Regions from separate parts of the Shouchella phoenicis genome, predicted to be linked through region 2. Evidence: riboswitches for the same ligand, from Rfam matches in the RefSeq annotation. Region 2 holds a riboswitch; the other holds the start of a gene.
What was found. A riboswitch is a leader RNA that binds a small molecule or an ion and turns the genes downstream of it on or off. The one in region 2 is predicted to bind lysine.
Positions count from the first base shown of each region.

Region 1: another riboswitch for lysine. It lies ahead of ABC361_RS14935 (Na+/H+ antiporter NhaC family protein); the one in region 2 lies ahead of dapA (4-hydroxy-tetrahydrodipicolinate synthase).

Region 1 is NZ_JBDFMQ010000001.1:2,779,115-2,784,457, forward strand. It holds gene ABC361_RS14930 (M23 family metallopeptidase) at 1-30, shown strand, start outside; gene ABC361_RS14935 (Na+/H+ antiporter NhaC family protein) at 58-1,674, opposite strand; lysine riboswitch at 1,759-1,931, opposite strand; gene yunB (sporulation protein YunB) at 2,115-2,915, opposite strand; gene ABC361_RS14945 (dihydrofolate reductase) at 2,979-3,461, opposite strand; gene ABC361_RS14950 (thymidylate synthase) at 3,458-4,252, opposite strand; gene ABC361_RS14955 (YunC family protein) at 4,277-4,591, opposite strand; gene ABC361_RS14960 (bifunctional metallophosphatase/5'-nucleotidase) at 4,632-5,343, opposite strand, start outside.
Region 2 is NZ_JBDFMQ010000001.1:1,888,700-1,894,042, forward strand. It holds gene ABC361_RS10180 (hypothetical protein) at 688-1,218, shown strand; gene ABC361_RS10185 (aspartyl-phosphate phosphatase Spo0E family protein) at 1,316-1,468, shown strand; lysine riboswitch at 1,521-1,696, shown strand; gene dapA (4-hydroxy-tetrahydrodipicolinate synthase) at 1,777-2,676, shown strand; gene kapB (sporulation phosphorelay system protein KapB) at 2,766-3,158, opposite strand; gene ABC361_RS10200 (hypothetical protein) at 3,173-3,358, opposite strand; gene ABC361_RS10205 (hypothetical protein) at 3,365-3,619, opposite strand; gene ABC361_RS10210 (YpjP family protein) at 3,726-4,367, opposite strand; gene ABC361_RS10215 (glutamate synthase subunit beta) at 4,451-5,343, opposite strand, start outside.

The sequences.
Region 1 (5,343 bases), 890 kb from region 2:
GAGCGGGCGGCAAAACAAGCAAAAAAATAGAGCAAAGCAGTTGCTTTGCTCTATCTCTTATGATGCTACAGCATCTTTTTTGTTTAATCGTTGAAGAATCACTACAGCTATAACAAGTATGACCACTACAGTAATCCAAGCAACAATCGCGCCGAAGAATCCAAGAATAAAAAAGGCAATTGTTGACACGATTGCTGTCATAATGGCGTACGGCAGCTGCGTAATGACATGATCCATATGATGTGCACCAGAACCCGCTGCTGACAAAATTGTTGTATCCGAAATTGGTGAGATGTGATCACCAAATATAGAACCAGCAAGTACCGCCGCAAGCATTGGAACGAGCATTGTTGGCTCAACAACGACCGCAATTTGCGCCGCAATTGGTAAGAGCATACCAAACGTCCCCCAAGACGTACCAGTTGCTAATCCAGAAAACGCGGCTACTAAGAAAATAAGCACTGGTAAAAATCCAGGGTGAATAGATTGATCAATTAACGAAGCCAAATAGTTTCCTGTACCTAGTAACCCAATCATTTCAATTGTTGTCCATGCTAATAACAAAATTCCAATCGCTGGTAGCATTGATTTCACACCAGCAATCACTGCTTTACCAAAATCAGGTGCTTTTGGTTTTGTCATAAAGGTCATAGCAATCGTTGTTAAAAGGCCAATAAAACTACCGACTAAAAGTGATAAACCAATGTCTGTGTACTCCATCATCGTTAAGACCGTGACGTCTACGCCATCCCCACTCGCACCTTGAGCACCTGTAACCAACATCATTGTTACAGTTGCAATAACAAGAACAAGAATCGGAACAAACAATTGCGAAACACGCCCGTTATCCATCTGTAAATCAGCAGATAAGCTTCCTGGCACATCTCCTTTAGCTGGATCTGTTAATTGATTATCTTCTTTTGCGCGTTTCTCATGCTGTTTCATCAATCCAATATCAATGTTAAAAACAATGACTAATACAATAAAAATAAGTGCGATTAACGCATAAAAGTTAATTGGAATCGTGTAAATAAATGCTTGTAGCGGACTATATTCAATAATTTGGTTTGCAGCAAACACGGATGCAAAAATCCCAATGATATATGCACCCCAACTTGACATAGGCGTAATCACACATATTGGCGCTGATGTTGAATCGACAATATATGACAATTTTGCCCGTGATACACGATAACGATCGGTTAGAGGGCGACTCGTATTTCCTACTGTTAATGCATTAAAATAATCATCTATAAAGATAATAATTCCTAAAACAAAAGGTAAAAACAATGATTTTTTTCTAGTCGTAATTCGTTTTTCTGCCCAGCGACTAAAAGCTTGTCCACCACCAGAAAACGTAATCAGACTCGCAACAATCCCTAAAAAGACTAGAAACAACATAATGTACAGTTCCCAATCATTTATGGAAACCCCATTCTCAACCATTGATTGCACAACCCCTGCAAAGCTTGGCTCTTCTAATGTTTCAAACGAAATAAAAAACGAGATAAAGGTTTGAAAAATCCCCGCAAAAGCCTGCATAATTCCTTCAAATGCAATAAATGCCCCAATTAAAATGGCAATTCCTAGAGAAATAAAAACCTTCCTTGTTAAAATCACTAATGTTAACGCCACAATTGGCGGGACAAGTGATAACCAACCTACGTGATCCATAATAACCTCTCCTTTAAAGACTGTAACCAAAAAAAAGACAATCATGGTATAAACCCATTATTGTCTAAAACAATTAACAGTCCCATCCATAGTAGTCCTCCACAGTTTCCTGTGACAGTCCGCCATTTCTTAAATGACGACCCAGCTAAAAAGAAATGAACGTTTCTTCTCGCTTCGGCAAAAAAACCTTTCCACTCCAATCATTGCTGTTCAAGCTCCAAGCATGTACTGATTTTTTTTGCGCCTCTACCCCATCAAGCAGATGAGGTGTTCTATTCAATTCAATATTTATCTTACCACACGTTTGTTTCACAAACAATGACAAAATACGACAATTTTACTATTTTGTTGCGCTCAAATGTAATCATGAATCTCATTAATTTAGAGCGGTCTGGACCTGACGACCATTTTTTAACAGAGTGATGTACACGCTCGCGTCTCTATTCTTCTTGTTCTTGATTCGTGTCTTCTTCATTCATCTCTTCTTGGTTCATGTCTTCTTGGTTCATGTCTTCTTCACCAATGACTGGATACCCGAAGCCACCTTGCCCTCCGTAAAACTGTGGGACAGGTCCAGCAACATAAGCAAAACCTGCTGGCAATTCAACGGATATTGTATCCGATGTTTCAGAAAACGGGAGAATGACATCCATATTGACATCAATGTTCACATAAAAAGATAACCGTGTATTGTTAATGCCGAGTGCCTCAGCCTCATCCCTCATTTGCACTTTTGCATCACCCATTAATGCAAATCGAACAGGAATGCCAGGTCCTACATCGGTTAATAACGCATTATTTAATGCACGACCTAGAGGAATCGTTGCAACAACATGATTTTGATCACCGTAGCTATTTATCTCTCCACGCTGAATTTGATTCATGACTTCATGAACCCGATGCTGAACCCTTCCCATTAATTCATTATACTTCTGCGTATTAACATCAAGAAAAACGACAATTCCATCGTTATTGGTTTCTTTTATAAAGATCTCACTCATATCCATATTGGAAAGCTCTTCTGTCATTGCCTGCTCAATCGTATACGTTGCGACCCGCTCCATTTCACGATGTGCAATTTGCGAAATAATTGGTCGAAGTTGCGAATCAACAAACCACAATCCTTGAATTGACAAGATCGCAAATAAGATGGACGAAAAAAGCAAGACATATCGAAAAGGCAAAGGAGCTCCAGATTGTTTAGCAGCTTTAATTGGTTGAAATCGATGACGTTTACGCAAAACAAGCCCACCCCCTCTTGTCTATTTCTATGCAAGAGGGACTAGGCTTTGAACTAAAAAATGTTATTTCTTTCTCACATACGTTCGATACTCATGAGGGTAGCGGTTTTTCTCATCCATCGTACCTTGAATCGCTTCAACCAAATCCCACTTTTCTTTATCAAGTGCAGGGATAAACGTATCCGCGTCAAATACATGATCAATGACCGTTACAATTTGCTTGTCACACTCGTCCCAGAATAACTTAAATATCTCTGTACCACCAATTACATAAATATCTTGCTCTTTGCTTTCCTTCACGATTTCATCGATTGCATAAACGACTTCTGTGTTAGGTGCCGAAAACGTTTCATTTCTTGTTAGAACGACATTGCGACGATTTGGAAGTGGGCCATTCATCGAGTCAAATGTTTTTCTCCCCATCACAATCGTTTGACCAGTAGTCGTATTTTTAAAATGCTTTAAATCAGCTGGCAAGTGCCAAGGCATATCGTTATCTTTTCCGATTCCATACTGCTTGTCTCTTGCATACACAAAAATAATCAAACTGACACCTCCGCCTTAATATGCGGATGTGCTTCATAGCCAACCAATTCAAAATCCTCGATTGTAAAATCAAAGATATTCTTCACACTTGGATTTATTTTCATCGTCGGCAGTGGATGAGGATCTCTTGTTAGCTGCAATTTGGCTTGTTCAATGTGATTGGAGTAAAGATGGGCATCACCAAAAGTATGAACAAATTCTCCAGGCTCTAAATCGCAAACTTGCGCTATCATCATCGTTAATAATGCGTAAGATGCAATATTGAACGGAACCCCTAAAAATACATCTGCACTCCGTTGATACAGCTGACAAGATAATTTTCCATCTTGAACATAGAATTGGAACAAGCAGTGACACGGAGCAAGGGCCATGTCATCAATTTCTGCCACATTCCACGCATTCACAACAAGACGACGAGAATCTGGATTCGTCTTAATTTGTTCAACGACTTCCTTGATTTGATCGACCGTTTTCCCATTAGCTCCTTCCCAAGAGCGCCACTGTTTTCCATATACAGGACCTAAATCGCCCGACTCATCTGCCCATTCATTCCAAATACGTACGCCATTTTCTTTTAAATAATTAATATTCGTATCGCCTTGTAAAAACCATAGAAGCTCATGGATAATAGAACGAAGATGGACTTTTTTAGTCGTGACAACTGGAAATCCTTGTTGTAAATCAAATCTCATTTGATACCCAAATGTACTAATCGTTCCAGTGCCTGTCCGATCTGATTTTTGCGAGCCTTGTGTTAGCACATGCTCGCATAGCTGTAAATATTGCTGCATTGTTAGCTTCATCCCTTCAATCAATTACTCTTCTACTTGTTTCATTTTTAATAAAGCGTCTTTGCCAATGGTTCCTTTTGTTATACCTAATTCTTCACATTTTAACGTGACAGATTCTAATGGGGCCTCTAGTAACTGTTCAATCGTTCGAACCCCAACTGCACGTGCAGCGATAATGCCTCTCTCTTTAAGCTTATCATTTAAGAGCCCTACATCTAAAGCGCCACACATGATATAACCTGCATCACATGTAACAGCCATAAAATTAGTCTTTGGTAATTTCACCGTAATCGCTAAAAATGTTTCGCCATCAATTACAATAGGATCAACGTTTATCATTGGACAAATCCGCTCCTTTTTCAACTGGTTTCTTCTCACCTTATGAAAAAGAAAACGTGTTTGTTCCTGTCTGCAATAACTTTGCAACTATGTCACGTAAAAATTCAGGAAGTAAATATTGTTTATAAGCCGCATTCGCAATATGCGGAAATAAAAAACCGAAAGTATACATATCAAGAGTTGCCAGTCGATACATCGCATCTTCAACTACGTGCTCACCTTTTACAAAGATCCCTTCAGATGTGATGTCGACACCAGTAAACAACATCAGACCGAGCACTTTGCCTCGAAAGCCGAAGCCTTTTAATTCTAGCTTAACGATATCATCGGTCTGAGCTCTGCGAATTGTATCGATTAATTGCTTCCCTGTCAATTCCACAATACATGGATTAATGGGGTGTGGACAGATTCGATGAATATCCCCATACGTCACATTGCCTTTTGGCAAACTTTCCATTAGCACTCCTGCATTCATCATACCAATCTCTTCGCCACACCATTCGGTTAATGCATCGCATAATCCCTGTGTCGCATGTGTTGGTTCAAACCATTTCACATCAAATGGTTTTGTCAGTGCAATCATTGGCTCAGAAAGGGCAGTAGTTGCTTGCTGATTTAACGTTTCTAGAAGCTGCTTACTATTTTCGTCTTCCTGACATTGGGTAGGATCGATTAACTTTGGCTCTGTATGGATCAATTGATTTTGCTCAAATGTTAGCGTCAATTCACCAAAATAGTTGCCGTGTTTCCCG
Region 2 (5,343 bases):
TCCTCCTTCATTTTTTTCAAACAATAAGTGCCCTACCTCTCACCTATCGTTACGGTTCCTTGACCGAGCCACACGATTGAAAAAAATACACCGCAAGTTATTGAAGTCAAAATAGCACCTCTCCTTTTTCTGTGGACACTCTTCTTTACCCGTTCTATCTGTTTTAAAAACAAGAAATTAATTAAATCTGTACTAGCACAAAAAAAAGAGCCAAGAGGCTCATTAGGCATGATACGTATTAATCATATCTAAAATTGACATTTCCTCTTCTTGATGATCAACATGTTGCTGTTCTTTTTCTGGTACCATGTCATCTCCTCCTCAAATTGTTTTGTGCTTACTACTTACTATATGCCATTGTAGTATAACAGTCAACAGTTTTTTTGTTTGTTTTATAACAATATGTCAGTTTAATCCTTTTCACAACCCCTACACCGTCTCAAAACGACCATTCCCGCTCAATTGGCACCACAGGCACAAGGGCGACTTCGGTTTGCTCTGCTCTATTACTTACGCTCACGGTCTCGTCTTTATCCCGGCACGGTCTCAGCCATTTTTGCGTGAAATCTCGCTTCAATGCCTTTAAACACCTGCTGTTCTCGAGGGGCTCGTCGCCAATTTTATGTTGGATAACCCGCATAAAAACCGTTGATTCACGCACACTATCGTAAAAAAGGAGCGAGTCCCGTGAACAAGATGATAAAAATAACCCTTGTCTTTTCTGTTCTATGTCTACTTATGACTGCTTGCGTAGACGGGAACACACCTCAAGCCCAAGATGATGAAATAAAGAAATTATCAAATCGCCAAGATGTGAACCATTATAAATTAGAACAAACACCTGAAAGTGAAGCATATGCGTATGAGATTTCAACATATTTAGGAACAATCTTTCCCTATTTTTCAGATTTAGGTAAGAACATTGAAGGACATTCTGCTAAAGCAAGTGAACAAACTTCCGAACTAATTGCTCACGCCGAATCATTTGAAACGTCTCAACCTGTTGAACCGTTTAATGAGCTCATTGATTTGCACCACTCTTATCTCGTCGCTCTTCAAGAGCTTGACCATGCCATTGCGAATGAAGATTTAAACGATGAACGTTTGCATTATAGCTATGCAACACTAACCGCTCGATTGTATGCAATGGAGTATCAATCATTACTGTCTGAATATGGAATAAAAGCAGAAGCTCCGAACTTGTCGAGAATTGACTAAGAAAAGAAGTATTTGACTAGTTTTGAATAAAGCTTTTTCTTCTGATCAATTCACGCTATAATACTCCTTGTACTAATTCCATGGGTGGAGTGAAACCATGATTCATATTGATATAGAAGTCAAACGAAACGAAATGCATCTGATCGCAAAAAAATTCGGTCTCGGTGCAAGAAAAACTGTTAAATGCTCACAGGAACTTGATTTATTGTTAAATTGTTTACAACAACATAGAGGGAAATTCAGACGTTAACCTTGATTTTTAGGAAAAAATTTGATATGGTAAATCCATAATAATTGAACAGAATTACAGTAGAGGTGCATACGCAATCAGTACATTCACTAAGGGTGTAGGCCTGTTGATGTGAAATGGAAAGGTGCGACTGCCGAAATAAAGAGTGACCTATGTCCATTCTTTATTGGGGCTGTTTCTTAACAAGAGCAGCACTGTCATACATTTGTATGGGGGGCTACATGAAAGAAGTAGGTACGACCTATGCAGCAATGGATTTTTCATTGTTGTTTTTTTATTCCTCTCAACTGTTCATAAGGAGGATTTTTATGCATTTTGGCCAATTACTAACAGCAATGATTACACCGTTTTCTAGAGATGGTTCGATCGACAAAGAAGGAACGTACTCTCTTATTCAACATCTTGCAAACACAGGTACAGACACGCTTGTCATTAACGGAACAACAGCAGAAGCGCCTGTACTCACTGCTGCAGAACGAAAAGAAATGCTCGCTTTAGCCATTCAAGCTGCAGATAAGCGCATGAATGTGATTGCCGGTGTTGGTTCAAATAATACAACCCACTCGATTGAAATGGCCAAAGAAGCAGAGGCACTTGGTGCGGATGGGATTATGGTGGTTACACCCTACTATAATAAACCTTCTCAAGAAGGCATTTATCAACATATGCTACAAGTTGCAACAGCTGTTTCCCTCCCTGTGATGCTTTACAACGTACCAGGTAGAACAGGAGCAAACATGTCCGTTGAAACAACCATACGTTTATCTCTTGTACCCAATATCGTTGCATTAAAAGAAGCAAGTGGAGATGTCGATAAAGTAACAGAAATTGTTGCGCAAACCGCTGATCATTTTCTTGTTTATAGTGGAGATGATTCGTTAACGTTACCAATGATGGCAGTCGGTGCTACAGGAGTCGTTTCGGTTGCCTCTCATATCGTAGGCAGCGAAATGAAAGAAATGATGACCGCATTAACAAGCGGAAATCTCAAGCACGCACAAACCATACATCATAGTCTTTACCCGATTATGACCGGTTTGTTTATGGCTCCTAACCCTACCGCAGTAAAAGCAGCTTTAACAGCTTTCCAATTACCAGCAGGTTCTGTTCGCCTTCCGCTCATTCCACTAACGGATGACGAAGAAACGCGCCTTTACCATCTATTAGAGCCGTTTTTACCACAGACAACTTTATATGCAAATTCATAAACAAAAGCGTAGCTCTTTATTCATTTAAGAGCTACGCTTTTTTTATAAGTGAATCCATAATAAGATGTTATCATTCGTAAAAATGATAATTACGATTTATCATGAACGTCATTCAAATGATACTCCATTTTTAATTCTTCAAGCAGGGGCACGCTTTTTTTCGCCCATTCTGAATCGTCTTCTAGTAAAGCTTTATACGATGAGCGCCACGCACGTTCCAAGGATTCCTTGTAATCTGGAACGTCGTCATATTCATACGGTTTAACTGTTGTATAGGGCACCCATGTTTTTTCTAAGTAAGAAAGCGCTTTTCGTTGATGAAAATATGGTACGTCAACTTGCTTTGGGTTGTGCAGATCTCCTTGTTTTGGATGATTTTCAACAGCAAACACTTGGAACAATGCTCGGTTTTGTTCTTCTTCAACTTGAATGATTTTTCCAATATAAATACCTGTTTTATACTTTGCTTTTACGAAACTCATTTCACACCAACCTTTTATAAGAGCGTGACAAACATCATAATAATAAATAAAATAGCGCTAACGATTGCTAAAGGAACACTCCAGTATAGGGGTTTTTTCTTTCCTCTCATTACTGCTGCCAACCCAATTCCGCCAAAAATCCCTGCAACAATAAAGCAGAGCATAAAAAGACCAACGACAAGCAACTCTTGACTATCCATACTCGTCTATAGCCCCGGCACGAGTCGCGTGAATAAACCCCATAAAAATTCAGACGCAGGAACAAAATAATTTTCATTAATACTTCTTAATCCATCATGATCAACAAATAATTCCAATACAATTAGCGTAAATGTTCCCGTCATTGTCACGATTGCCGAGGCAAGAACGAGAACTAATAAACCGATATAGGCAAATAAAATACGCAGGAGCCATTTAAGCCACATAGGTTTTTGATTTTTGCCTCTATTTTCCGCTTCCATGAACCATACTCCTTTAAGTTGTTATAACTCTACTTTAACAAAAGTTCGTGCAAAGCGAGAAGAAAAATGCGAAAAAAGAACGACATTTTTTTTACAAAAAGGAACCTCACGCCCGAAAAAGCGGAGGTTCGTTCTTGCCCCAGTATATAGAACCAAGATTATAATGCCCGTGAAAATTATCTTCATAGGAATGATAGTGAAATTGAAATACATGACCGGTTTTCGGTGGTCGGTCTAATCGAACGTGAAAACGAAGAAGATCATCACCTGTTTTGCCATTAATAAGATGTAGAATCTTTTCTCCACGTCCTGTTAAGGAAGCCTCTGTCATTCGAATATCTTGCCATGAATACTGATCATCTGTCTCCAATACTTGTGAGACCACTTGCTTTAATTCAGGCAAAATCTCTTTTTTGTAGGCCGTTTCAATTTTATCACCAATTCGCTGACCGAATTTCTTCATGCCTTGGCGATACGCTTCATCCATAATCATAATTTCGGTTAACCAATGCGGTTCTAACTGAATATGTTCATACTGACTCGGTGCCCCAATTACAAATGGCAAGAGCGTGTACTCTCGGTCATTTGTTAAATAGACGTTTGCTTTTGTATCGCTCCACTGCATCGTTTTTACAGATGACCCATTCTCAGCTTCAGCTTTATCCAACCAATGATCAACAATTGAGAGATTAATAGAAAAGAAGCCGATGAGGACCATCATGAGTTGTTTCACATAAATCATTATCATGCGCATCATCCCTGCGTCAATGTTTTCTCTATTATGCCATGACTAGCGCGGGATGGTCTAGAACATTTTTGAAAAATGAAACATTATGGTAATTGACTGCTACCCATTAAGTAACGATCACATTCCCGAGCTGCTTCGCGGCCTTCGTGAATGGCCCATACAACTAAACTTTGGCCACGACGATTATCACCTGCTGCAAAAATATGCGGTTTATTCGTTTGATAGTGGCCATATTCTGCTTCAACCGTTTGTTGAGCGGTTTGTTTTACTTGCATTTGGTCAAGCAATTTCCCTTCTGTTCCTGAAAAACCAACAGCGAGAAGTACAAGATCTGCATTCCACCTTTTCACTGATTCTTCAATCGGTGTACGGACTTTCTTTCCGTCTTTCCAAGCAGTATTAACTTGAATGGTTTCCAAACCTACCAATTGACCGGATTCGTTGCCGACGAATTTTGACGTTTGCAATTTGTAACTACGAGGATCTGCCCCATATATGGCTTTTGCTTCTTTATGCGCATCTTCTTCTGCATAAACATTCGGATATAACGGCCAAGGATTGTTAATTTGGCGAATCGCTTGTTTTTGTTCATTAATATCAAATTGGGTTACGGATCGAGCACCGTGACGGATTGATGTGGTAATACAGTCTGCACCTGTATCTCCTCCACCGATCACAATGACGTCTTTATCTTTTGCATTAATGTATTCACCATCTTGGTGTTTAGAATTAAGCAAGCTCTTCGTATTGGCTGTCAAAAAGTCCATCGCGTAATGAATGCCGCTTAATTGGCGCCCTTCTTGATCCACTTCTCTTGGTTTTGTCGCACCTGTCGCTAAAATGATGGCGTCAAATTGTTCATCTAGTTCTTCAGCCGTAATGTCTTCTCCAACTGATACATTCGTTCGAAACAAAATTCCTTCTTCTTTTAATAATGCAATGCGCCGATTCACGACTTCGTAAGCTAATTTCACAT